DNA from 3 places in the Kribbella sp. NBC_01505 genome. Region 2 is predicted to be linked to each of the others. Evidence: riboswitches for the same ligand, from Rfam matches in the RefSeq annotation. Region 2 holds a riboswitch; each other region holds the start of a gene.
The links. Region 2 has a riboswitch for ZMP and ZTP ahead of OG474_RS37725 (glycine hydroxymethyltransferase). Riboswitches for the same ligand answer to the same signal wherever they lie in the genome.
Positions count from the first base shown of each region.

Region 1: another riboswitch for ZMP and ZTP. It lies ahead of OG474_RS40550 (bifunctional 5,10-methylenetetrahydrofolate dehydrogenase/5,10-methenyltetrahydrofolate cyclohydrolase); the one in region 2 lies ahead of OG474_RS37725 (glycine hydroxymethyltransferase).
Region 3: another riboswitch for ZMP and ZTP. It lies ahead of OG474_RS02965 (5-aminoimidazole-4-carboxamide ribonucleotide transformylase); the one in region 2 lies ahead of OG474_RS37725 (glycine hydroxymethyltransferase).

Region 1 is NZ_CP109425.1:8,624,209-8,631,987, forward strand. Features, by position in the region: gene OG474_RS40515 (lysophospholipid acyltransferase family protein) at 1-74, opposite strand, end outside; gene cmk ((d)CMP kinase) at 71-739, opposite strand; gene OG474_RS40525 (LysR family transcriptional regulator) at 806-1,672, shown strand; gene OG474_RS40530 (tartrate dehydrogenase) at 1,742-2,797, shown strand; gene OG474_RS40535 (alpha/beta fold hydrolase) at 2,794-3,669, shown strand; gene OG474_RS40540 (prephenate dehydrogenase) at 3,666-4,730, opposite strand; gene aroH (chorismate mutase) at 4,727-5,095, opposite strand; gene OG474_RS40550 (bifunctional 5,10-methylenetetrahydrofolate dehydrogenase/5,10-methenyltetrahydrofolate cyclohydrolase) at 5,137-6,009, opposite strand; ZMP/ZTP riboswitch at 6,033-6,138, opposite strand; gene OG474_RS40555 (NUDIX hydrolase) at 6,583-7,197, opposite strand; gene prcA (proteasome subunit alpha) at 7,194-7,779, opposite strand, start outside.
Region 2 is NZ_CP109425.1:8,028,471-8,036,249, forward strand. Features, by position in the region: gene OG474_RS37705 (glycoside hydrolase family 9 protein) at 1-1,361, shown strand, start outside; gene OG474_RS37710 (ACT domain-containing protein) at 1,379-1,741, shown strand; gene OG474_RS37715 (amidase) at 1,883-3,040, shown strand; gene OG474_RS37720 (GbsR/MarR family transcriptional regulator) at 3,037-3,501, opposite strand; gene OG474_RS37725 (glycine hydroxymethyltransferase) at 3,595-5,046, opposite strand; ZMP/ZTP riboswitch at 5,076-5,157, opposite strand; gene OG474_RS37730 (zinc metalloprotease) at 5,181-6,182, opposite strand; gene OG474_RS37735 (acyl-CoA dehydrogenase family protein) at 6,209-7,779, opposite strand, start outside.
Region 3 is NZ_CP109425.1:671,037-678,815, reverse strand. Features, by position in the region: gene OG474_RS02975 (nuclear transport factor 2 family protein) at 1-117, opposite strand, end outside; gene OG474_RS02970 (AAA family ATPase) at 258-797, shown strand; gene OG474_RS02965 (5-aminoimidazole-4-carboxamide ribonucleotide transformylase) at 1,907-2,818, opposite strand; ZMP/ZTP riboswitch at 2,834-2,906, opposite strand; gene OG474_RS02960 (hypothetical protein) at 2,975-3,961, shown strand; gene OG474_RS02955 (class I SAM-dependent methyltransferase) at 3,958-4,671, opposite strand; gene ilvD (dihydroxy-acid dehydratase) at 4,726-6,393, shown strand; gene OG474_RS02945 (hypothetical protein) at 6,397-6,768, opposite strand; gene OG474_RS02940 (acetolactate synthase large subunit) at 7,136-7,779, shown strand, end outside.

The DNA.
Region 1 (7,779 bases), 600 kb from region 2:
GCCAGCCGATAGGGCATCGACGAGAGATCGTCGGTGCCCGGCAGTTCCTGCCGTCTGGTGAGCTCGGCTGTCACCCTGTCGAGGCCTCCTTCGCGAGTCTGCTGATCACGTCGATGACCTCCTCCAGGGAAAGATCGGTGGAATCGATGGTGACCGCGCCGTCCGACGCGACCTGGAACTCCGCCACGGTCGAGTCGTCCGCGTCCCGGCGGACGATCTGGTCCCGCAACTGCTCCGCGCTGACCGACCCCGCGGCCAGTTCAGCACCGCGACGGGCCAACCGGGCTTCCTGGTCGGCGGTCAGCAGCACCTTCAGCTCGGCGTCGGTCGCGACCACGGTGGCGATGTCGCGGCCCTCGACGACGATCCCGCCGGTGGGCTGGGCGTCGTCGATGATCTCGCGCTGGCGTCGGATCAACTCCTTGCGAACGTCGAGATTGGTCGCGATCTTGCTGACCCGCTCACTGATCCCGGGCTCGCGGATCGCCGCGGTGATGTCGGTCCCGTCCGCGATGACGAACTGGTGCAGCGGATCGGTGCTGAGCTCGAGCCGCAGCTCGCGGGCCCGCTCGGCGACGGCCGCGGTGTCGTCCAGGTCCAGCCCGTGCTCGATCGCCGACCACGTCACCGCCCGGTACGTCGCGCCCGTGTCCAGGAACCGCAGCCCCAGCCGGTCGGCCACACCCCGAGCGGTACTCGACTTACCGGACCCGCTCGGCCCGTCCACAGCGATGATCATGCCCAGAGAATATCCGCCGCCTCGGACATCCCCTGACCAACTAGCTGCGTGTGTGAAACTGCGAGGATGGATGCCCGGCACCTCCGCTACTTCCTGGCGGTGGTCGACCACGGCACCGTGAGCCGGGCGGCCGAGGCCCTGTACGTCGCTCAGCCGTCCCTCTCGCAGGCGATCCGGGCGCTCGAGCGGGAGCTCGGGACCGCGTTGTTCCTCCGGGTCGGCCGTCGGCTGGTGCTCACCTCGGCCGGCGAAGCCCTGATCGAACCAGCTCGCCAGGTGGTCCGCGGCCTGGAGAACGCAAAAGCCCAGGTCGACTCGGTCGCCGGCCTCCAGGCCGGGCGGGTCGAGATCGCCGCGATGCCCTCCCAGTCGGTCGACCCACTCGCCGGGATGATCAGCGCCGTCACCGCGCAGTACCCGGGCCTGACCGTCTCGGTCCGCGCCTCGTTCACGGTCGACGAGATCGTCGGCCAGGTCCGGGGTGGCGAGACCGAGCTTGGCCTGCTGGCGTCCGAGGAGCCGCTGGTGGCGAGCGGCATCGAGGTGCATCAGATCGGGCACCAACGGTTCGTGCTCGTTGCCCCGCCGGACGGTCCGTTCGCCGGACAGGACGCCGTACCGGCTTCGGCTCTGGCTGGTCAGCGGGTGATCGTCGGGCAGGTCGGCAGCGGGATGCGCCGGGTCGTGGACGAGATCCAGGCAAGCGGGGTCGAGCTGACCGAGGTTGTCGAGACCGAGCACCGGGAGATGATCCTGCCGCTCGTCCTGGCCGGGGTCGGGGTGACCGTGCTGACCGAGTCCTGGGCGCCGCTGGCTCGCCGGGCCGGCGCGCGGGTCCTCGAGCTCACCCCGCCACGCCACCTGCACCTCGCGCTGATTAGCCGACCGGGCCGGACGCCGGCCGCGAGCGCCTTCCTCGAAGCCGTCCTATAGCCACATGCGATCAGCCGCAGTGAATCCAGGTCTTGGACGCCGGCCTCGCCCAGATGGTGCGATCGGACCATGACCACGCACCGCATCGCACTCATCCCCGGCGACGGCATCGGCCAAGAGGTGACCCCCGCGGCCTGCCAGGTCCTGGACGCCGTCGGCAAGCGGCACGGCATCACCTTCGGGTACGACGAGTTCGACTGGTCCTGCCGCCGGTACGTCGAACTCGGCGCGATGATGCCGGCCGACGGACTCGACCAGATCCGCGGGCACGACGCGATCTTCCTCGGCGCGGTCGGCGATCCGTCGGTCCCCGACCACGTCTCACTGTGGGGTCTGCTGATCCCGATCCGGCGCGGCTTCCGCCAGTACGTGAACCTGCGCCCGGTGAAGGTCTTCGAGGGCGTCGAGAGCCCGGTACGGCGCGCTCGGGCGGGCGAGGTCGACCTGGTCGTCGTCCGGGAGAACAACGAGGGCGAGTACGGCGAGATCGGCGGCCGGCTGAATCGCGGGTTCCCCGAGGAGCTCGCCGTACAGGAGTCGGTCTTCACCCGGACCGGGATCACCCGGATCGCGGAGTACGCGTTCACCCTGGCCGCCGGCCGCCGCCGGCACGTGACGTCGGCGACCAAGTCGAACGGGATCATCCACACGATGCCGTTCTGGGACGAGGTCGTCGCGGAGACCGCGGGCCGGCATCCATCGGTCGCCTGGAACTCGGAGCACATCGACGCGCTCTGCGCGAAGGTCGTGCTGGACCCGGGCCGGTTCGACGTCATCGTCGGGTCGAATCTGTTCGGCGACATCCTCAGCGACCTGACCGCGGCCGTTGCCGGGAGCATCGGGATCGCGCCGGCCGCGAACCTCGACCCGTCGCGCGAGTTTCCGTCGATGTTCGAGCCGGTGCACGGTTCGGCGCCGGATATCGCGGGGCGCGGGATCGCGAATCCGCTCGGTGCCATCTGGACGGCCGCGATGCTGCTCGATCACCTGGAACACCCCGAGGCCGCCGACCAGATCAGGTCCGCGATGGCCGACGTACTGGCCAGGACCCCGATCCGGACGCCGGACCTCGGCGGAACCGCGACCACCGTGGAGTTCACCCGCGCCCTCCTGGAGTTCACATGACGATCCCGCTGCCCTTCAGCTACCAGAAGATCGATGCCGACGGCATCGAGATCAACTGCGCGGTCGCGGGTTCCGGACCGCCGCTCCTGCTGCTGCACGGCTACCCGCAGACCCACCTGATCTGGCATCACGTCGCGCCGCAACTCGCGGCCGACCACACCGTCGTACTGACGGACCTCCGTGGGTACGGCGATAGTGCGAAACCCGCGCCGACTTCCGGGGACCGCGAGTACTCCAAGCGGGCGATGGCCCACGACCAACTGCTCGTGATGAAGGCGCTCGGCTTCGAGCGGTTCGCCGTGGCCGGTCACGACCGCGGCGGCCGGGTCGCCCACCGCCTCGCCCTCGACGCGCCCGAGGCGGTCTCCGCACTGGCTGTGCTCGACATCGTGCCGACCCGGCACACCTTCGAGAACGCCGACCTCGCCTTCGGCCTCGGCTATTACCACTGGTTCTTCCTGGCCGCGGGCAACGGTATTCCCGAGCGCCTGATCGGCGGCGACCCCGAATTCTGGATCACCGCCCGGCTGAACGCCCGCCACGCCGGCGGCTCCCCCTTCGACCCCGCCGCGCTGGCCGACTACATCCGTTGCTTCTCCGACCCAGCCGCCATCGCCGCCTCCTGCTCCGACTACCGCGCCGCCGCCGGCATCGACCTCACCCACGACAACACAGACACCGGCCACCGGTTGGAGATGCCTCTGCTCGCGCTCTGGGGCCAACGCGGCTTCGTCGGCACGCATTACGACGTACTGAAAGTCTGGAACGAGTACGCCGCCGACGTCCGCGGCCACGCCCTCCCCTGCGACCACTACCTCCCCGAAGAACAACCGGAGCTAGTGGTCGAAGCGCTGCGGGACTTCTTCGCCTAGCGGTGGACTACCCAGCCTCGCTCAGTGAGGGTGTCGACCAGCTGGTCGTCGGAGCCTGGTTTGACGAGGAGCTCGACCTCACCGACGGGACGGCCGGGGCTGTGGTCGATGCGGAGGTCTTCGACGTTGGCACCGGACGCGGCCGCGTCGTTGAAGAGGCGGGCCAGCTGGCCCGGGCGGTCGGGGATGGTGACCAGGACGCTGACCAGGTCCATGTGCGGGGAGCCGTGCTTGCCGGGGACGCGGATGGCGCCGGAGACGCCGCGGGCGAGCATCGAGGTGAGTTCCTCGCCGGCCTCTTCCTTGCCTAGGGCAACGAGGACGCGGTCGAGTTCGTCGCGGATCTGCTCGAGCAGGCCGGTGAGGGCGACCGAGTTCGCCGAGACGATCTGGGTCCACAGGCCGGGGTCACCGGCGGCGATCCGGGTTACATCGCGAACGCCCTGGCCGGACAGTTGCAGGTGGGAGTTCGGCGCGTCGACCAGCGTGCCGGCCGCGAGCGACGACATCAGCTGCGGCAGATGCGAGACCCGGGCAACGGCCAGGTCGTGGTCCTCGACCGACAGCTCGACCGTTCGCGCACCACACGCCTCGGCGAGGCAGCGGACGAGCTCGACGGCCTCGGGCGAGCTGGTCTCATGCGGCGTGATCGCCCAGGTCGCGCCGTCGAACAGATCGGCGCGCGCGGCCAACGGCCCGTTGCGCTCCGAGCCTGCCATCGGGTGACCGCCGACGTACCGGGTCAGGTCCGCGGACAGCAACCGCGCATCCGTCAACGGCTTCGACTTCACGCTCGCCGCGTCCGTGACGATCGCGTCGGTCTGCGCGAGCTGCTCGGCGATCACCGCTCCGACATGATCCGGCGGTACGGCGACCACGACCAGCTGCGGCTCGATCTGGACCAGCCGCGACCCGGCACCGATCCGCTCGGCCATCAGCGCGTTGTCCGGGTTCGCGTCGACCAGCTCCACGACGACACCCAACCGCGCCAGCGCGAGGCCGATCGACGTACCGATCAGGCCGGCGCCGACAACGCGGACCGGGCCACGCAATTCGGTCACTGGGCGCCTGTCAGATCGGGACGGAGCGCGGACGCGCCGTGCAGGTAGACGTGCTGGATCTTGTCGCGGGAGCGCTCGGTCTCGGTGTGCACCATCATCCGCACCACCCGCGGCAGCGCGTGCGGTACGTCGATCTCCTGCATGCACATCAGCGGTACGTCGGTCAGCCCGATCTGCCGGCCGGCCACGGCGGGGAACTCCGCGTGCAGGTCCGGCGTGACGGTGAACAGGATGCTGATCAGATCAGCGCTGTCCAGATCGTTCGCCTCCAGAACAGCCTTCACCAGCTCGGCCGACCGCTCGAGCAGATGCCCGCGCTCGTCCGCGTCCAGCTGGGTGGCTCCCCGGATCGCCCGCACCGCCACGTCACGCCTCCTCGTCAAATCACCTTCGCAACGAATACAGCCTAGGCCAGACCAACCACAGGCTGGACAGCCGTCTCGGATTGGGCCTCCGCCGCGTCGACGGTCTGCTCCAGGAGCAGCGCGATGGTCATCGGCCCGACCCCGCCCGGAACCGGCGTGATCAGGCGCGCCACCTCGGACGCCTCGCCGAAGTGCACGTCGCCGACATTGCCTTCGTTGTACCCGGCATCGACCACGACCGCGCCCGGCTTCAGCCAGTCGCCCCGGACGAAGTTCGCCTTGCCGACCGCGGCGACCACGATGTCCGCCGTACGGACGATATCCGGCAGCCCGACGGTCCGCGAATGCGTGTAGGTCACGGTCGCATCCGATGCCAGCAGCAACATCCCGGCCGGCTTGCCGAGGATCGGGCTGCGGCCGATCACCACCGCGTGCGCCCCGGAGATCGGTACGTCGTACGCCTCGAGCAGCCGCATGATCCCGCCCGGCGTACACGACCGGAACCCGGGCTCGCCGAACGCCATCGCCGCGAACCCGTGCATGGTCACACCGTCGACGTCCTTGCGCGGGTCGATCGCCTCGAACGCCGCCCGCTCGTCGATGTGGCTCGGCACCGGGTGCTGCAGCAGAATGCCGTGCACCTCGGGATCGTTCGACAGCTCGGTCAGCGCAGCGACCAGCTCGTCGGTGGTAGTCGCGGCCGGCAGCACAACGCTGCGCGAACCGATCCCGGCCTTCTTGCTGCGGTTCTGCTTCATCCGCACGTACGTCGCGGACGCCGGATCGTCACCCACCAGCACCGTCGCGAGGCACGGCTGCACGCCGACGCTCTCCCGCAACTTCTCCGCCCGAACCCCCGCCCGCGCCACCATCTCGGCCGCGAGCTCGGTCCCAACCATCAATTCAGCAGTCATGCACGCACTCCTCCAGGCATCAAGTCCTATGCCCAGGCGCGCGGCAGAGCGTTCTCGCTCTCGAGCCGGCTGATCCGGCAGGCCGCTCCCCGGTGGTACCCCACCCCAACGCCAGTCACGACCCACCCCAACCCTACCCACCGCCGCCCACCCCGCCCAAAGAGCAGCCCACCCACCCTTGTGCACCGACGCCATCTTTGTGCACCGACCAACCATCCGCGGGCCCGCAGAACGGTTGGTGGATACCCAAAGATGCACTTCGTGCCCAAAGAGCAGCCGACCCACCTTTGCGCGGATCGCGGGCTGGGCCGGGGTGATGCGGTACGGCGCGGCGGGGGCGGGGTGATGCGGCACGGCGGGGCGGGGGTGATGCGGTACGGCGGGGTGGGGGGTGGGTGGGAGATCGCGGGCCTTGAGCACCGATCAACCGTCCAGGAGGCGCGCAAATGGTTGAGGCGTGCTCAAGGCGGACGACTGCGCGTGGCTTTGGGCACCCATCGACCACTTGGACCCGGCGAAAACGGTTGGTGGGTGCTCAAGGCGGCGGGGTGCACCGGCCGCGTGGGTGGTCTGTTAGAGGAGGTTGGCGTGGTCCAGGGCTTGGTAGGCGGTGTCGGTGCCGGTGGTGGCGCCGGGGGTGCGGAGTTCGGCGCGGAAGGCGGCGACGGTGAGCTCGACGGGGACGCAGTCTTCGGCTTCGTCGAGGTTCTGGGTGCCGTTGGGGCGGCAGCCGCGGGCGATGGCCACGTATTTGCGGAAGGTCGAGGAGGTGCCGGCCCAGAGCCAGCCGACGACCTCGATGCTCTCGCAGGTGTAACCGGTCTCTTCTTCGAGCTCGCGGGCCCCGCCAACCGCGGGATCCTCGCCGGGCTCGATCAGGCCGCCGGGCAGGTTGGTGACCACGCTGTCGGGCCCGGGACGGAACATCCGGATCGTCACGATCCGGCCCTCCGGCGTGAGCGGCAGCACGGTGACACCGGCCGCGACGGCTCCCGCGGACTCCGGGCCGGTGACGTCCCAGTCGACCTCGTGACCGTTCGGCATCCGGTAGCGGCGGACCTTCACCGTCAGGAACCGCTGGTAGGCGACCTTCTCCCCCAGCAGCTCCCAGGGCTCCGGGTCGGGGGCCCGAGACGACTCAGCCGCCACGTCGGACGTGGCGGCTGAGTCCAGCGATCGGTCCGTCACAGCGGACGGGTGTCGTCGGGATCCTCCGGCGGCGCGATCGGTGCGTCGTCATCGGAAGCCGACTCCGTGACCGAAGAGGCCGACGTAGGCGAGGTGGCCGACGTGGCCGTGGTCTCCGCCGTGGTGGCGTCGGCGTGCTCGGCGGCCTCCGCGGCGGTGGCCTCCTCGATGTCGGCCGACGGCTGGGACTCGGACAGGATCCGGGCCAGCGTCTCCTCGGAGATCCGCTTGAACTTCCGGACCTGGGTGCGGGTCCGGTCCAGTACGGCGACCTCGAGCTGGTCGGAGGTCAGCTCGCGTGGCTCACTGCTGTCGTGCCCGAGCGCGTCGACGGCCAGTCGCAGCGCGCCGGCCAGCGAGATGCCCTCGCGGTAGTGCTCGCCGACATACTCCGCGACCTGCTCGGCCTGGCCGCCCATCACCGCGTACCCCCGGACGTCGGCGATCGAGCCGTCGTACGTGAGCCGGTAGATCTGGTCGTCGGCCGTGGTCGCGCCGATCTCGGCGACCAGGATCTCGACCTCGAGCGGCTTCTCGCCACCGGAGGAGAAGATCGCGCCGAGGGTCTGCGCGTACGCGTTG
Region 2 (7,779 bases):
CCGCGCAGGTCTACGAGACGCCGACGTTCGTGGATCCGGACACGGATCAGACGGTGGGGGAGCTGCAGCGGGTCGGTGGTCCGGTGGATGTCGAGGGCGGCTGGTACGACGCCGGCGACTACCTGAAGTTCACGCACATCGCGGCCTACTCGGAATCGTTGCTGTGGGCATCGGCCCGGGACGCCCGGCGGCCGGATCGTCAAGTGACGAACGAAGCTCGGCACGGCCTGAAGTGGCTGGACAAGATGTGGGACGAGAAGTCGAAGACGCTCTACATCCAGGTCGGCGTCGGGACCGGGAACGCCGAGGGCACGTTCATCGGCGACCACGACATCTGGCGGCTGCCCGAGGCGGACGACCAGCTGACTGCACCTGCCGAACGTCATCTGCGCAACCGTCCGGTGTTCCGGGCGGCGGCGCCTGGGAAGCCGATCAGCCCGAACCTGGCCGGTCGGACCGCGGCGGCGTTTGCGCTGGCGGCGCAGGTCGAGGCGCGGACGGATCGCAAGCTGGCTCGCAAGCACCTGGAGACCGCGGCGCAGATCTTCGCGCAGGCGAAGACCACTGGGGTTGGCCAGCTGACGACGTCGCTGCCGTTCGCCTTCTATCCGGAGTCGGCTTGGCGCGACGACATGGAGCTGGGTGCTGTTGAGCTCGCGTTGGCGGCGCAGCGGCTTGGCGATCGGCGGGCATCCGGTTGGGTGCGACAGGCGTCGTACTGGGCTGGTCAGTATCTCCAGCACGAGGCCGGCGGCGACACGCTGAACCTGTACGACGTCTCGGCGCTGGCGCATGCGGATCTGATCCGGGCGTCGCGATCGGACCGGGCGTTGGTTGCCAAGCTCACTGGTGATCTGCGGGCGCAGCTTGCGATCGGGACCAAGCGGGCGGCTTCGGATCCGTTCCGGGCGGGGGCGCAGTACAACAACTTTGACGCCGTACCGCACACCTTCGGACTGGCTGCGACGGCGCGTCTCTACCGGCAGGTCACCGGGGACCGGGCGTACGACACCTTCGGTGCGCAGCAGCTGGACTGGGCGTTCGGGGCCAACGCCTGGGGTGTCTCGTTCATGGTCGGTGTCGGCTCCAACGCTGGGCGCTGCCCGCATCACCAGATCGGCAACATCCTCGGTCGCCAGGTCGTCGGCGCGGTCGTCAACGGCCCGAACTCGGCCGGCCTCTTCGACGAAGGACTCGGCGACCACGTCGACGGTATGAAGGCTTGCCCGGCGAACGGCGTCGACCAGTACGCCGAGTTCACCGGCCGCGGCTCGCGCTACGTCGACGACGTCCGATCCTGGCAGGCGTCCGAACCCGCCGACGACTTCGCCGCGATCGCCGTCTACGCCCTCACCCGCTGACCCACCAGACTGGCTCCATGCCAGCGCAAACCCTCACCCTCCTCCAACCGCGCTTCACCATCACCCACGTCGCCGACGGCATCCCCGCCGTGCCGTCCGGCGACTGGTGGGCGCTCTCCCACACTCCCGAAGGCACCACTCTCATCGCCGAGGGCGACTCGACCGAACCCTGGCGAGCCTTCTACAACCAAGAACCCCACGCCCTGGACCAACCCGGCATGCTCGCCTCGATAGTCCACCCGCTCGCAGCCGCCGGCCTCTCCGTCTGCGCCGCCTCCACCTACCAAGCCGACCTGGTCCTAGTAACCGAAGCCGACCTCCCCACAGCCATCACCACCCTCCAATCCGCCGGCCACACCATCACCGACGACACGGCGTAGCCAACGACATGAGGTGGTGCTGCGGTTGACCACCTGCCGGGCTGGTTCAGGCGGTCGGTCGACTGCGCCGGCCGACTACTACGTATCCTTCGCGACGCTGTTGCCGCAAGGGCGGGGTTTGGAGGTGGATAGGGTTGGGGCGTGCTGAGTGCGGGGGAGATTGCGGCGGGGGTTCGGGCTGGGCGGTTGACGGCTGCTGAGGTGGTGGGGGAGGCGTTGGGGGCGGCTCGGCGGTTGGATCCGGTGTTGCATTTCGTGGATGAGCTGGATGGTGACCGAGCGCTTCGGCTGGCTCGGGAGGTGGATCCGGACGGGGTGCTGGCGGGGGTGCCGTTCTTGGTGAAGGCGCGCACGCCACCGGGGTCGCCGATCATCGAGCGGTTGCTGGCGGCGGGGGCGATTCCGATCGGTACGGCGACGCGCGCGCGACCGGGGCCCGGTTCGCAGACGTATGGGTGGAACGGGAGCGACTACACCCGCAATCCGTGGGACGTCACCCGTTCGCCAGGTGGGTCGACGGCTGGGGGAGCGGCGGCGGTTGCGGCCGGCGTCGTACCGCTCACAACAGGTGGTGACAGTGGTGGGTCGCTGCGGATCCCCGCATCGTTCTGCGGGTTGGTGGGGTTCAAGGGCACGCTCGGCCGGGTGCCGCGCGCGGTGGGCCGCGCGTTGGGCGGGCTCACCACCGCCGGAGTGATCGGCGCGAACCTCGACGACGTCATGCTGGCAACGAGTGTGGTGAGCGGACCGCACCGACTCGATCCCACAGCACTACCGTTCTGGCCGGTGCCGGTGCTCGCCGACAAGCCGTGGAAGGTCGCCTACCTGTCCACGCTCAGTCAGTACGCCGTAGACGCCGGCGTGGACGCGATCGTGCGCGACCGGCTGACAGTCGTCGAGGTGATCGACGTACCGCTCGACCTGTTGCCCACCGACGACGCATGGCAGGTCCTGTCCGACCTGGACGCCGGCTGCGGCACCGAGGCGACGGCTTCAATCAGAGCTCGCGAGGTGCGGGACCGCAACAACACCGCGCTCGCCGATCTGTTCGACGTGGTCGACGCGCTCGTCACCCCGACCACGCTAACTGTTGCCCACGGCTACGACCAGTACAACGAGAACATCATCGTCGGCGACCCCTGCTGGGCGTTCAACGTCACCGGTCACCCCGCCGTCAGCGTGCCGGCCGGGCTGCTCGACGGCCTGCCGGTGGGCCTGCAAGTGGTCACCCCGCACGGCGATGACGCGACCGCCCTGGCCGTCGCGAAGCAGCTGATGGTCGAGCTGCCCAGACCCTAGCGCGGGTGCTTGTTGTGCCAGTCCTTCATGGTCTGCACGAGATCGGCATGCACGAAGGTAAAAAAGTCCGCGGCCTCGGCGAGCCGACGGCCGACGGTCGTATCCGCGCCGAAGAGGTTGGCCCCGTAGCTGCTGCTGGCGGCCCATTCGGTCAGCGCCTGGTTGCGGCGTTCGAGGATCGCGGCGAACACGTCCTCGCGGATCCGGTAGTGATCCTTGCGCGAACCAGGCATCCGCTCCCGCGAGATGAACGACATCTGGATCAGCTGCCGGACCGCGCCCGAGACCGCAGGCTGGCTGATCTTCAGGGTGTCGGCCAGCTCGGCCGCGGTCATCGTCCCGTCGGGGCTGACCAGCATCCGGCCCATCACCCGCGCCGACATCGTCGGTACGCCGCTGTTCGCCATCACACCGGCGAAGCGTTCGACGTACTGACTGATCTCTTCCGGGGTGGGCGTCATGATTGAACCTTACATTAATTAGAAGATTCTGATTGTTGCCGAAAGCAAGAAGCCGGCGCCGTTCCGCGGTGGGAACGGCGCCGGCCGGGATGATCAGCTGAGCACGAGGCCCGGGTAGAGCGGGTGCTTGTCGAGGATCTCGGCGGAGGCCGCGCGGGTCTTGTCGGCAACCCCGTCGGCCAGCACGTACTTGGCCTTCGACGGCGCACCGGCGGCGGTCGTGGTCGGCGTCACCGAGGACAGCACGTCGACGATCAGCTCGGCCACCTTGTCGAACTCGTCGGCGCCGAAGCCGCGGGTGGTCAGGGCCGGCGTACCGATCCGGACGCCCGAGGTGTACCAGGCGCCGTTCGGGTCGCGGGGGACCGCGTTGCGGTTGGTGACGATGCCAGCGTCGAGCAGCGCCGACTCGGCCTGCCGGCCGGTGATCCCGTACGCCGAGACGTCCAGCAGGACCAGGTGGTTCTCCGTACCGTCCGTGACGAGCTTGACGCCACGCTTCATCAGACCCTCGGCGAGGGTGACCGCGTTGTCGGCGACGGCCTGCGCGTAGGTCTGGAAGGACGGCTGCCGGGCCTCTGCCAGCGCGACCGCCTTGGCGGCCATCGTCTGGCTGAGCGGACCGCCCAGGACCATCGGGCAACCGCGGTCGACGGACTCGGCGTACTCCGGCTGGCACAGCACCATGCCGCCGCGCGGGCCGCGCAGCGACTTGTGCGTGGTGGTCGTGGTGACGTGCGCGTGCGGCACCGGGTCGAAGTCGCCGGTGAAGACCTTGCCCGCGACCAGACCGGCGAAGTGCGCCATGTCGACCATCAGGGTGGCGCCGACCTCGTCGGCGATCTCGCGCATCTTCGCGAAGTCGACCTTGCGTGGGTACGCCGAGTAACCCGCGATCAGGATCAGCGGCTTGAACTCACGGGCCTTGCGGGCGACCTCGTCGTAGTCCAGCAGGCCGGTCTCGGGGTTGGTGCCGTAGGAGTGCTGGTTGAACATCTTGCCGGAGATGTTCGGGCGGAAGCCGTGCGTCAGGTGACCGCCGGCGTCCAGTGACATGCCGAGCATCCGCTGGTCGCCGAGCGCCTTGCGGAGCTTGCTCCAGTCCTCGTCGGACAGGTCGTTGACGTGCTTGGCCCCGGCCTCGGCCAGGGTCGGGGACTCGATCCGCTGGGCCAGGATCGCCCAGAAGGCGACCAGGTTGGCGTCGATGCCGGAGTGCGGCTGGACGTAGGCGTGCGGGGCGTTGAACAGCGCCTTGGCGTGCTCGGCCGCGGCCGTCTCGACGGTGTCCACGTTCTGGCAGCCGGCGTAGAAGCGGTGCCCGACGGTGCCCTCGGCGTACTTGTCGGACAGCCAGTTGCCCATCGTCAGCAAGGTGGCCGGGGAGGCGTAGTTCTCACTCGCGATCAGCTTCAGCGAGGAGCGCTGGTCTTCCAGCTCGGCCTTGATCGCTCCGGCGATCGTCGGCTCGACGGCGGCGATCACCTGCAGGGCGTTGTTGTACGCGGCCGACGCTGCGGCAGCGTCGAAGGGTTGATGAGTCATCGATGTCTCTCCTGCGGTTTGCAGTGGGTCGAAGGCACCCAGGCGCACGGTGCCGACGGTTTTCGCTCCCCGGTGGTTCTCCACCTCAGCGCGCCAGTCGCGACCCTGGTCACCCTATCGTGCGTGCGCCGTACTCAGGACCTGCGGGCGTACCGGTAGGCCAGCCAGTTGTCGGCGGCACGTTGCGCCTGCTGCGGGGTGAACTCGGACAGACAGGCGTCGTCGCTGTAGTCCATGAAGTTGTGCACCGGCGCGAGGCTCGAACCGTCGCAGGCCAGCTTGCCGGTCGGGCAGCCGTCGGTCGGGCTCGCCTCGGCCGGGGTGTCTGCCACGTAGTCACCTTGGGTGGTGCAGCCGTTCTGGAAGACGTGATAGAGCCCGAGCCAGTGCCCGGTCTCGTGCAGGGCCTGCTTGCCTTCGTTGAAGTGCGTGCTCGCGCCGCCGGGCAACGTCGTGTATTTGATCATCACGCCGTCCCGGACCGGGTCGTCGGCGCGCGTCCACGGGAACGTGGCGATGCCGATCAGCCCGCTGAGCGATCCGTCGTTCGGGTCCTGGTACTGCGGCTCGTTCAGGTAGAGGTTGAGATCGCCCGGCCCGCCCTTGTGGAGTGCGGTCTTCATCGCCGCCTCGTCCGGCAGGGTCGGACCTTCGTCGGAGGTGTGAACGGTGTGCCAGGTCTTGTTGTCGGTGTAGTCCAAGCCGACGAGTGTGAAGGCGAACATGTTCGCGGACGTGGCCGCGAAGTTGCGGTTCAGCGCCTGGAGCTGCTTGACGACGTCGGTGGGTGAAACCTTGCCGGTCGCGCCGTCGTGGACCACGTGCACGTAGACCTGGATCCGCGCCTGACCTTTGCCGACCTTGGCGTGCACGGTGCCGTCCGGGTCCTTGGTCAGCAGGCGCCGGGGGAGTGCGCCGGACGCGTACGCGTCGCGGAGGATCTGCGGCGCGCGGCTGCCGTCGGGGAGGACGTCGTCCTGAGCGGCCCGCTGCCCGCCGATCAGGTCGCGCGGTCGGTCGGTGTGAGCTTGCTGCGGCGTGAGGCAGTCCACCGGAGTGGTTGCACTGGCCACGGGGGCTACGAGCGCCGAGCCGACCAGTGCGGCCGCGAACACGAACTGACGGGCTTTGAGCATGAGGTCGACGATAGGTCGGCTGTGGGTCAGTCGATCGTGCGCTCGACGATCTCCTGGAACGGCGTCGTACGCGGCAGGGTCCCGAACACTCCACCCCAGTCCCCGGCCAGGCGCGACGCCACGAACGCGTCCGCCACCGCAGGCGTCGAGTGGCGCACTAGCAGCGACGCCTGCAGGCACAACGCCATCCGCGCCGCCAGCCGCCGAGCCCCGGCCTCAGCGCCGTCGATGTCTGACAGAGCCTGCAGTACGTCGTGCACTGCCGCATCCAACCGATGGTCCGCACCCTGTGCCGCGCCAACCTCCAGCAGCCAGGCATCCAGAGACTCCGGTCGCCGCAAGGCGCGTAGTACGTCGAGTGCGTTCACGTTCCCGGAGCCTTCCCAGATCGAGTTCAGCGGCGACTCCCGGAAGAGCAGCGGCAACCCCGACTCCTCCACGAACCCGTTCCCGCCCAAACACTCCAGCGCCTCCGCCACCATGAACGAAGTCCGCTTGCAGACCCAGAACTTTGCCAACGGCAACGCAATCCGCCGGAAGGCTCCGGCCGGGTCGTCGCCGGAGGCTGAGGCATCCACGGCGGCGGCCAGCCGCATCGCGAGAGCGGTTGCTGCTTCGCTCTCGATTGCGAGGTCGGCCAGGACGTTCTGCATGGCGGGCTTGTCGGCGAGCAGGCCGCCGAAGGCTGAGCGGTGTTTGGTGTGCCAGACGGCTTCGACCAGGGCTTTTCGCTGGAGGGAGGCGGAGCCCAGGACGCAGTCGAGGCGGGTGGCGGCGACCATCTCGATGATGGTGCGGACGCCGGCGCCTTCGTCGCCCAGGCGGTAGCCGACGGTGCTGTGGAACTCGACCTCGCTGGACGCGTTGGAGCGGTTGCCGAGTTTGTCCTTCAGACGCTGCAGCGCGAACGTGTTCCGGTTGCCGTCAGCAAGCACCCGGGGGACGACGAAACAGCTCAGTCCGTCCGACGCCTGGGCGAGCACCAGGAACACGTCGACCTGAGGCGCCGAGCAGAACCACTTGTGCCCGTCCAGCAGATACTCCCCATCCCCGCCTGCCGGAGTCGCCGTGGTCAGGTTTGCCCGGACGTCCGAACCACCCTGCTTCTCGGTCATCCCCATCCCCGCCAGCACGCCACGCTTCGCTGCCCCGGGCAACCGCCGTACGTCGTACTCGGTGGAAGCCAGTTGCGGAACCCACTCGGCCGCGAGCCGCTCGTCGGTCCGCAAAGCCGGTACGGCGGCATACGTCATCGAGATCGGGCACCCGTGGCCGGGCTCGACCTGCGACCAGACGTAGAACCCGGCCGCCCGGGTCAGATGTGGGGAGGGCTGGGAACTCGTCCACGGCGCGGCCTGGAGCCCGAAGCCGACGGCCTGCTCCATCAGCCAGTGCCACGACGGGTGGAACTCGACCTCGTCGATCCGGTTCCCGTAGCGGTCGTGGGTGCGCAGGACCGGGGGATTCTGGTTCGCCGGGAGCGCGTGGGAGAGCGCTTCCTCGGATCCCGCGACCTCTCCGATCCGGACCAGACCGGGATCCTTCACGAGGTCCGCGTACGGCCGCAGAGCGTCACCGAGGGCAGCGTCGGAGGTAA
Region 3 (7,779 bases), 2.6 Mb from region 2:
CCCGCGGTACGTCGGCCCGTAGGCCTCGATCACCACGCAGTCGTCAGCCAGCGTGTCGAGCACCGCCTGAACGTCATGCCGACGCCAGCCGTCGATGTACGCCTCCAACAAATCCATCCGCCGATGTTTTCATGCGCCAACGCGGAGTCGCTCGGCACGAACGACAGGTGGTAGTTGGGCAGGACCGGTCTCTGCGCGCCTGGCCCAGGGGCCTTCAGAGCGGAGACCTCCTGTCGTTGGTGCCGTAGTTTCGGGGCGTGACGGGTGAAGTGATCGTGGTGACGGGGTCGCCGGGGGCTGGTAAGACGACGGTCGCCGGGTTGGTTGCTGCGGAGGCCGAGCGGCCGACTGTGCACCTGATCACGGACCAGTTCTTCGAGGCGATCCGGACCGGCTTCATCCCGCCGTACTTGCTGGAGTCCGAGTCACAGAACGACGTTGTGGTCGACGCCTACGTGGCCGCGGCGGCGACGTACGCGCGCGGTGGGTACGACGTCGTCGTGGACGGTGTGGTCGGCCCCTGGTATCTGCCGCCGTTCCGCGCGGCCGCGGCGCGGGACGGTCTGGCGATCTCGTACGTCGTACTGCGCCCAACGCTCGGTACGACGCTCAGCCGGGCGCAGGCGCGTGGTTCCGGGGCGCTGCGCGACGAGCAGGCGATCACCGGTCTGCACGAATCCTTCGCCGACCTCGGCCCGCTGGAGCACCACGCCCTCGACACCACCAACCAGACGCCGCTCGCCACCGCAGACGCCGTCCGCCAAGCGCTCGCCGCCGGCACCCACCACCTCCGCTAACTCGCGATTCGTGTCGCGAAGGACACGTAGTGGTCGGTGGCCGCGACCTCCCGCACGCCTGGCAGCGGCCGCCAGACGCCAGCTCGAGGCACCACTACGTGTCGTTACCGACGCTCAGCCGGTGGCCGGTGGCCGGTGGCCGGTGGCCGGTGCCGGCCGGTGCGCGCCGCCTCCTCCAATCCGCCGCCCTGGTCGGTGTACTCCGTGCACGAAGCGCGACTTTGGGTACCCACCGACCATCCGAGCTGCCCGAAAACGGTTGGTGGATACCCAAAGATCCGCTCGATGCACAAAGAGCAGCCGGCCCACTCCGAACACGGCCGCCCACCCTTGGGCACGAACCGCGTCTTTGGGCACGAGCGGCGTCTTTGGGTACCTACCGACCATTCGGAGTGCCTGGAAACGGTTGGTGGGTTCACAAAGTTGGGGATCGTGCACAAAGAGCCGCCGGCCCACTCCGAACACGGCCGCCCACCCTTGGGCACGAACCGCGTCTTTGGGCACGAGCGGCGTCTTTGGGCGCCCACCAACCATTCGGAGTGCCTGGAAACGGTTGGTGGGTTCACAAAGTTGGGGGTCGTGCACAAAGAGCCGCCGGCCCACTCCGAACACGGCCGCCCACCCTTGGGCACGAACCGCGTCTTTGGGCACGAGCGGCGTCTTTGGGTACCTACCGACCATTCGGAGTGCCTGGAAACGGTTGGTGGGTTCACAAAGTTGGGGATCGTGCACAAAGAGCCGCCGGCCCACTCCGAACACGGCCGCCCACCCTTGGGCACGAACCGCGTCTTTGGGCACGAGCGGCGTCTTTGGGCGCCCACCAACCATTCGGAGTGCCTGGAAACGGTTGGTGGGTTCACAAAGTTGGGGGTCGTGCACAAAGAGCAGCCGGCCCACTCCGAACACGGCCGCCCACCCTTGGGCACGAACCGCGTCTTTGGGCACGAGCGACGTCTTTGGGAACCCACCAACCATTCGGAGCGCCCGGAAACGGTTGGTGGGTTCACAAAGTCGAGCCCCGTGCACAAAGAGCAGCCGGCCCACCTTTGGGCGGGAGGCGGGAGGCGGGATGCGGACGGGGGACGGGGGACGGGGATGCGCCGGGGGACTCAGTGGCGGAAGAGGCGGAGGTTGGTGGGGGACCAGGTGATGTTGTGGGTGGTGCAGGCGGCGGCTACTTCGGGGGAGCGGATGGAGCCGGCTGGTTCGGCGATGTGGGTTACGCCGTAGGTGGCGGCTGCTTCGATGTTGTCGGCGAAGGGGAGGGCGCCGTCGGAGACCATGGCGACGCCGGTGAGCGGGGCAGCGGAGTGGCGGGACCACCAGAGGGCGGCCTTTGCTCCGGCCAGGTGGGTGCAGTCGACTCGGGATTGCTGGCCGGCGCCGATGCCGATGGCCATGCCGTCTTTGAGGAGGGCGACGGTGTTGGACTGGGTGTAGCGGACGACGATCAGGCCGAGCAGGAGGTCACGAGCCGCGTCCTCAGGAACCGAAGGTGCCAGGAGGTCGCGAGTCAGCGGCACGTCGTCGCGGCTCTGCGTCAACCGAACGCCGTACAGCTCACGCACCTCCTCGCAGGGCGGTTCGAACAGCGGATCCGCCTCCAGCACCAGGTACGTGCCACGCTTCTTGGCCGCCAACACCTCCACCACACCCGGCGCGTACCCAGGCGCGATGATCCCATCACTGACCACGCGCCGCAGCACGTCGGCGAGCTCAAGATCCACCGGCTCCGAGACCGCCACGAAATCGCCGTACGACGACTTGGGGTCAGCGTCCCGGGCGCGTCGGTAGGCGTCCGCGACCGACGTACCGAGTGCGGCACCAGCTGGGGAGACATGCTTGTACGACGCCGCCGCCGGCTGCCCGAAGGTCGCACCGGCCTCCCGCACGAGCTGCCAACCGGTCAGCGCGTCCAGCACATTGATGTACGACGGTTCGCCCGCGACGACCGTGAACGGTGCCCGCGGTCCGACGACCGTCAGCGCCGCCGTCTGATGTGGATTCATCCCATAACGCATGAGCAGACCTCCGCAAGGAGGCGCCCAGGCGGACGACGCCAGATAGGGTCCGCTCCCCGGTGGTGATCCACCCTCGCCAGTCGCGGTAGGGCAGAGCCTATTGCAGGAACGTGCAATTCGGGTCCAGAGAGGTCCGAGGAGTCTTACCATCCGCGAATGGGGTTCTTCTCGCGAAAGGAGGCGTCGGAAGTCGATGTGTCCGGGTTCAGGCTGGATCAGGCCTGGCTGGACGACGACCTCGACGCCGCGTACTCGGCGGTCCGCCAAGGCGACCTGTCGACCGGGCTGGCGTTGCTGAAGGTGACACCGGCCAACACGAACCTGCGGTCGATCCGGGCGACCGGGTTGGCCAAGGCCGCGGTCGGGCGGAGCGAGCAGCTGGAGATGCGGCTGGAGGCCTACCCCAAGGACCCCGATCTGCTGTTGTGGTTCGGTCAGACGCTGGTGCTCGAGGCGTGGGGCGTGCGGACCGGGCAGTGGGCGAAGGATGTGTCAGCGCAGCGGTTCGCGATGTTCCACGACATTCTGCGGACGGCGGCCGAGGTGCTGCAGGGCGCGATCGTCTCGGCGGCGGACGACTCGGTGCCGTGGGAGGTGCTGCAGTGGGCCGCGCTGGGATTGCAGGCGGAGCTGGAGGACAAGGCCGAGATCTTCCATGCCGCACTGGTCCGCCACCCGGGCAGCTACGCGGCGCACACCGGTCGCGTTCAGGTGCTGGCGAACAAGTGGTCCGGGCTCGGAGTCGAGCAGTTGATCGACTTCGGTGACGGTGTCGTTTCGAGGGCCCGATCGGGCAGCGTTCTGTGCAGCATCGCGGCCAACGTGTTCAACGAGGTCTGGCTGGAGATCGCCTCCGACAAGGACCTGCCGCGGGACGACCGGATGAAGCGCTACGCGAGCAGAGTCACGGCCCGCCGTACCGACTTGCTCACCGCCCGCGCCAAGTGGAACGACGCCCGTACGCCGGACCCCGCGGACGTCGCGGCCAACGGGGCGATGGCGTTCGCGCTCAAGTGGGCGAACGCGAAACCCGAGGCGATGGAGCATGCGTGCCGCACCGAGGGCCGGATCGAGAGCGTGCCGTGGGGCTATGTCGGCGGCGTGGCCGGCTTCGGTGAGGCACTCAAGCGACAGATGGACTAGACCTTCTCGGCGCGGAAGACCATCAGCCGGGACTCCGGCACGAACTCCTCGCCGTGCCAGCCGGCGGTCACCTGCACGGTGAACCCGGCCGCCTCCAGGGCCGCGGTGATCTCGGTCGCCGAACGGAAGTAGAGCTCGTTGCGGTAGACGTCGTCGCGACCGTCGTCGTACAGGTTGTGGGCGTCGAAGACGACGCGGCCGTCGCTGACCTCGATCAGGTCGAGCCACTCGGTGAGGTGCCCGACGGGCGTGTCACGATCCCCGTACGTCGCCTCGCGCGTCCACGACTCCCAGGCCCGCGCCGCGGGGTTGCGCGACTCGAAGGCCAGTACGCCGCCGGTGCGGAGCGCGGCTGCCAACGCGGTCAATGTCGCGGGCAGGTCGGCGATGTACATGACCGCGTTTCCGGTGGACAGCGCGAAATCGACGTCGCCGGTCGGCGCGATCGCGCCGGCGTCACCGGAGATCCAGGTGACCGAGCTCGGCGTACGGCGGGCGTAGTTGAGCATCGTCGGACTGGGATCGATGCCGATCACCTCCCGGCCGGGCGTCGCCAGCGCGCGGGTCAGCAGCCCGGTGCCGCACCCGAGATCGAGGACCTTTCGGGCATCGAGGGAGTCGGCGAGAGCGCGGAAGTACGCGTGATCGTCGCCGGGAGCATTGTCGAGGTCGTACAGCTCGACCAGGTTCTCGTCACCAAAAGGATCCACCTCGCGAACGCTAGAGAGCCTGGAACGCCGAAGCAAAGTGTTTAGAGTGACCCCATGGTCGATGTGAAGCCCCGCAGCCGCACTGTCACCGACGGTCTCGAAGCCACCGCGAGCCGAGGGATGCTCAGAGCGGTCGGCATGGGCGATGACGACTGGGTGAAGCCGCAGATCGGGGTGGCCTCGAGCTGGAACGAGATCACCCCCTGCAACCTCTCGCTGGACCGGCTCGCGAAGGCGGTCAAGGAGGGCGTGCACGCGGCCGGTGGGTATCCGCTGGAGTTCGGCACGATCAGCGTCTCCGACGGCATCTCGATGGGTCACGTCGGGATGCACTACTCGCTGGTCAGCCGCGAGATCATCGCCGACTCGGTCGAGACCGTGATGGAGGCCGAGCGCCTCGACGGCTCGGTTCTGCTGGCCGGTTGCGACAAGTCCCTGCCCGGCATGCTGATGGCGGCCGCGCGGCTCGATCTGGCGAGTGTGTTCCTGTATGCCGGTTCGATCATGCCTGGGCGGTTGGGCGACAAGGACGTCACGATCATCGATGCCTTCGAGGCGGTCGGTGCCTGCGTTCGCGGCCTGATCACCCGCGAGGAGGTCGACGCCGTCGAGCGCGCGATCTGCCCGGGTGAAGGTGCTTGCGGCGGTATGTACACGGCCAACACGATGGCCGCGTCCGCCGAGGCGCTCGGGATGTCGCTGCCCGGGTCGGCGGCGCCGCCCGCGGTGGATCGGCGTCGCGACGGGTATGCGCGGAAGTCCGGTGAGGCCGTGGTCGGCCTGCTGCAGAAGGGGATCACCGCGCGACAGATCCTCACCAAGGAGGCGTTCGAGAACGCGATCGCCGTGGTGATGGCGCTGGGTGGTTCGACGAACGCCGTGCTGCACCTGCTCGCGATCGCTCGTGAGGCCGAGGTCGACCTGACGCTGGACGACTTCAACCGGGTCGGCGACAAGGTCCCGCACCTCGGGGATCTGAAGCCGTTCGGCCAGTACGTGATGACGGACGTGGACCGGGTCGGCGGTATCCCGGTGATCATGCGCGCGCTGCTGGACGCCGGTCTGCTGCACGGCGACTGCCTGACGGTGACCGGCAAGACGATGGCCGAGAACCTGGCCGACATCGCCCCGCCGGATGTCGACGGCACGATCATCCGCGCGCTGGACAAGCCGATCCACCACACCGGCGGCATCACCATCCTGCACGGCACGCTCGCTCCGGAAGGCGCGGTGGTGAAGAGCGCGGGGTTCGACTCCGACGTCTTCGAAGGTACGGCGCGCGTGTTCGACGGCGAGCGCGCAGCGATGGATGCCGTGGCGGAGTTGAATCCGGGCGATGTCGTCGTGATCCGCTACGAAGGTCCCAAGGGTGGCCCGGGGATGCGCGAGATGCTCGCGGTCACCGGGGCGATCAAGGGCGCCGGCCTCGGCAAGGACGTGCTGCTGCTCACCGACGGCCGCTTCTCCGGCGGTACGACGGGGCTCTGCGTCGGCCATGTCGCACCGGAAGCCGTGGACGGCGGGCCGATCGCGTTCGTCCGCGACGGTGATCGAATCACCTTGGACGTGGCGAACCGCACGCTGGAGCTCCACGTCGACGCGGACGAACTGACCCGCCGTACGGAAGGCTGGACGCCCAAGCAGCCCGCGATCACCAAGGGCGTCCTCGGCAAATACGTCCGCCTCGTCGGCTCAGCCTCCCAAGGCGCAACCTGCGGCTGACCGTCAGCAGGGTTGCACGAAGTAGACCGGCGTCATGTCCTCGTAGCCCTGCGCGTTCGGCGGGAACCACCTCCAGACCGTTTTCCGGTCCTGCATGAGCACCGCGGCCCAGACATTGCCGGTCTGGTGGTTCCAGCCGTACCCGGGGCCGACCCAGCCGCTGACCGGGTAGATGCCACAGCGGTAGTAGTCGTAGGTCCGGCCGTTGATGTTGACGCAGAAGTGGCCGGACTCGCAGTTGATGGCCTTGCCCGGAACGTTGGTCCGGACGACGAAGCCGGGATCGACCTGCTGGGCGGCGGCCGTCGTGCAGGCCAGCAGTGACCCGGTGACGAGAGTTACAGCGGCGAGTGCGATGGAGCGAAGAACAGGCATCGAATGGTCCCTTCGGGGCGGGGCTGTTCCGCTCAGAATCGCCGGTGCCGCTGACATTTCGATGACATCCGCCACTGAGACGCTCGTCCCAACAGGTGAGACGCAGGATGCCCGAACTTGACCTGGACCTTGTCGGCGGGCGAATAATGCCTACATGCGATCGATTCTCCTCGTACTTGTGCGGCGCGCCGACTGACGCGACCTCTGAGTCGAGCGCGCCCCTTCAGCCAACCGGCGGAAGGGGTTTTTTGTTGCCAGGGCGACTATCTGAGACCCAGTAGCGTCAGGGGAACGAACACCAGCGAGGATGGATCGATCGCGTAACAGCCAAGCAAGGCACCGTGATCAGGATTAAGGGAAGGCACTCATGAGCGAGCAGCTGACCGGGGCACAGGCTCTGATCCGCGCACTGGAACATGCCGGAGTGGACACCGTCTTCGGCATCCCGGGCGGCGCGATCCTCCCGGCGTACGACCCGATGCTCGACTCGACCCAGATCCGCCACATCCTGGTACGCCACGAGCAGGGCGCCGGTCACGCCGCCCAGGGGTACGCCTCGGCGTCCGGCAAGGTCGGAGTCTGTATGGCGACCTCCGGCCCGGGCGCGACCAACCTGGTCACGCCGATCGCGGACGCCTACATGGACTCGGTCCCGCTGGTCGCGATCACCGGTCAGGTGGCCAGTGCCGCGATCGGGACGGACGCCTTCCAGGAGGCCGACATCCGCGGCATCACGATGCCGATCACCAAGCACAACTTCCTGGTCAACGACCCGAACGACATCGCAACCACGATCGCCGAGGCGTTCCACATCGCCTCCACCGGCCGGCCCGGTCCGGTCCTGGTGGACGTGACCAAGGACGCGATGCAGGCCAAGGTCGACTTCCAGTGGCCGACCGAGCTCTCGCTGCCGGGGTACCGTCCGGTCACCCGCCCGCACCCCAAGCAGGTGCGCGAGGCGGCCCGCCTGATCACGGCGGCCGAGAAGCCGGTCCTGTACGTCGGTGGTGG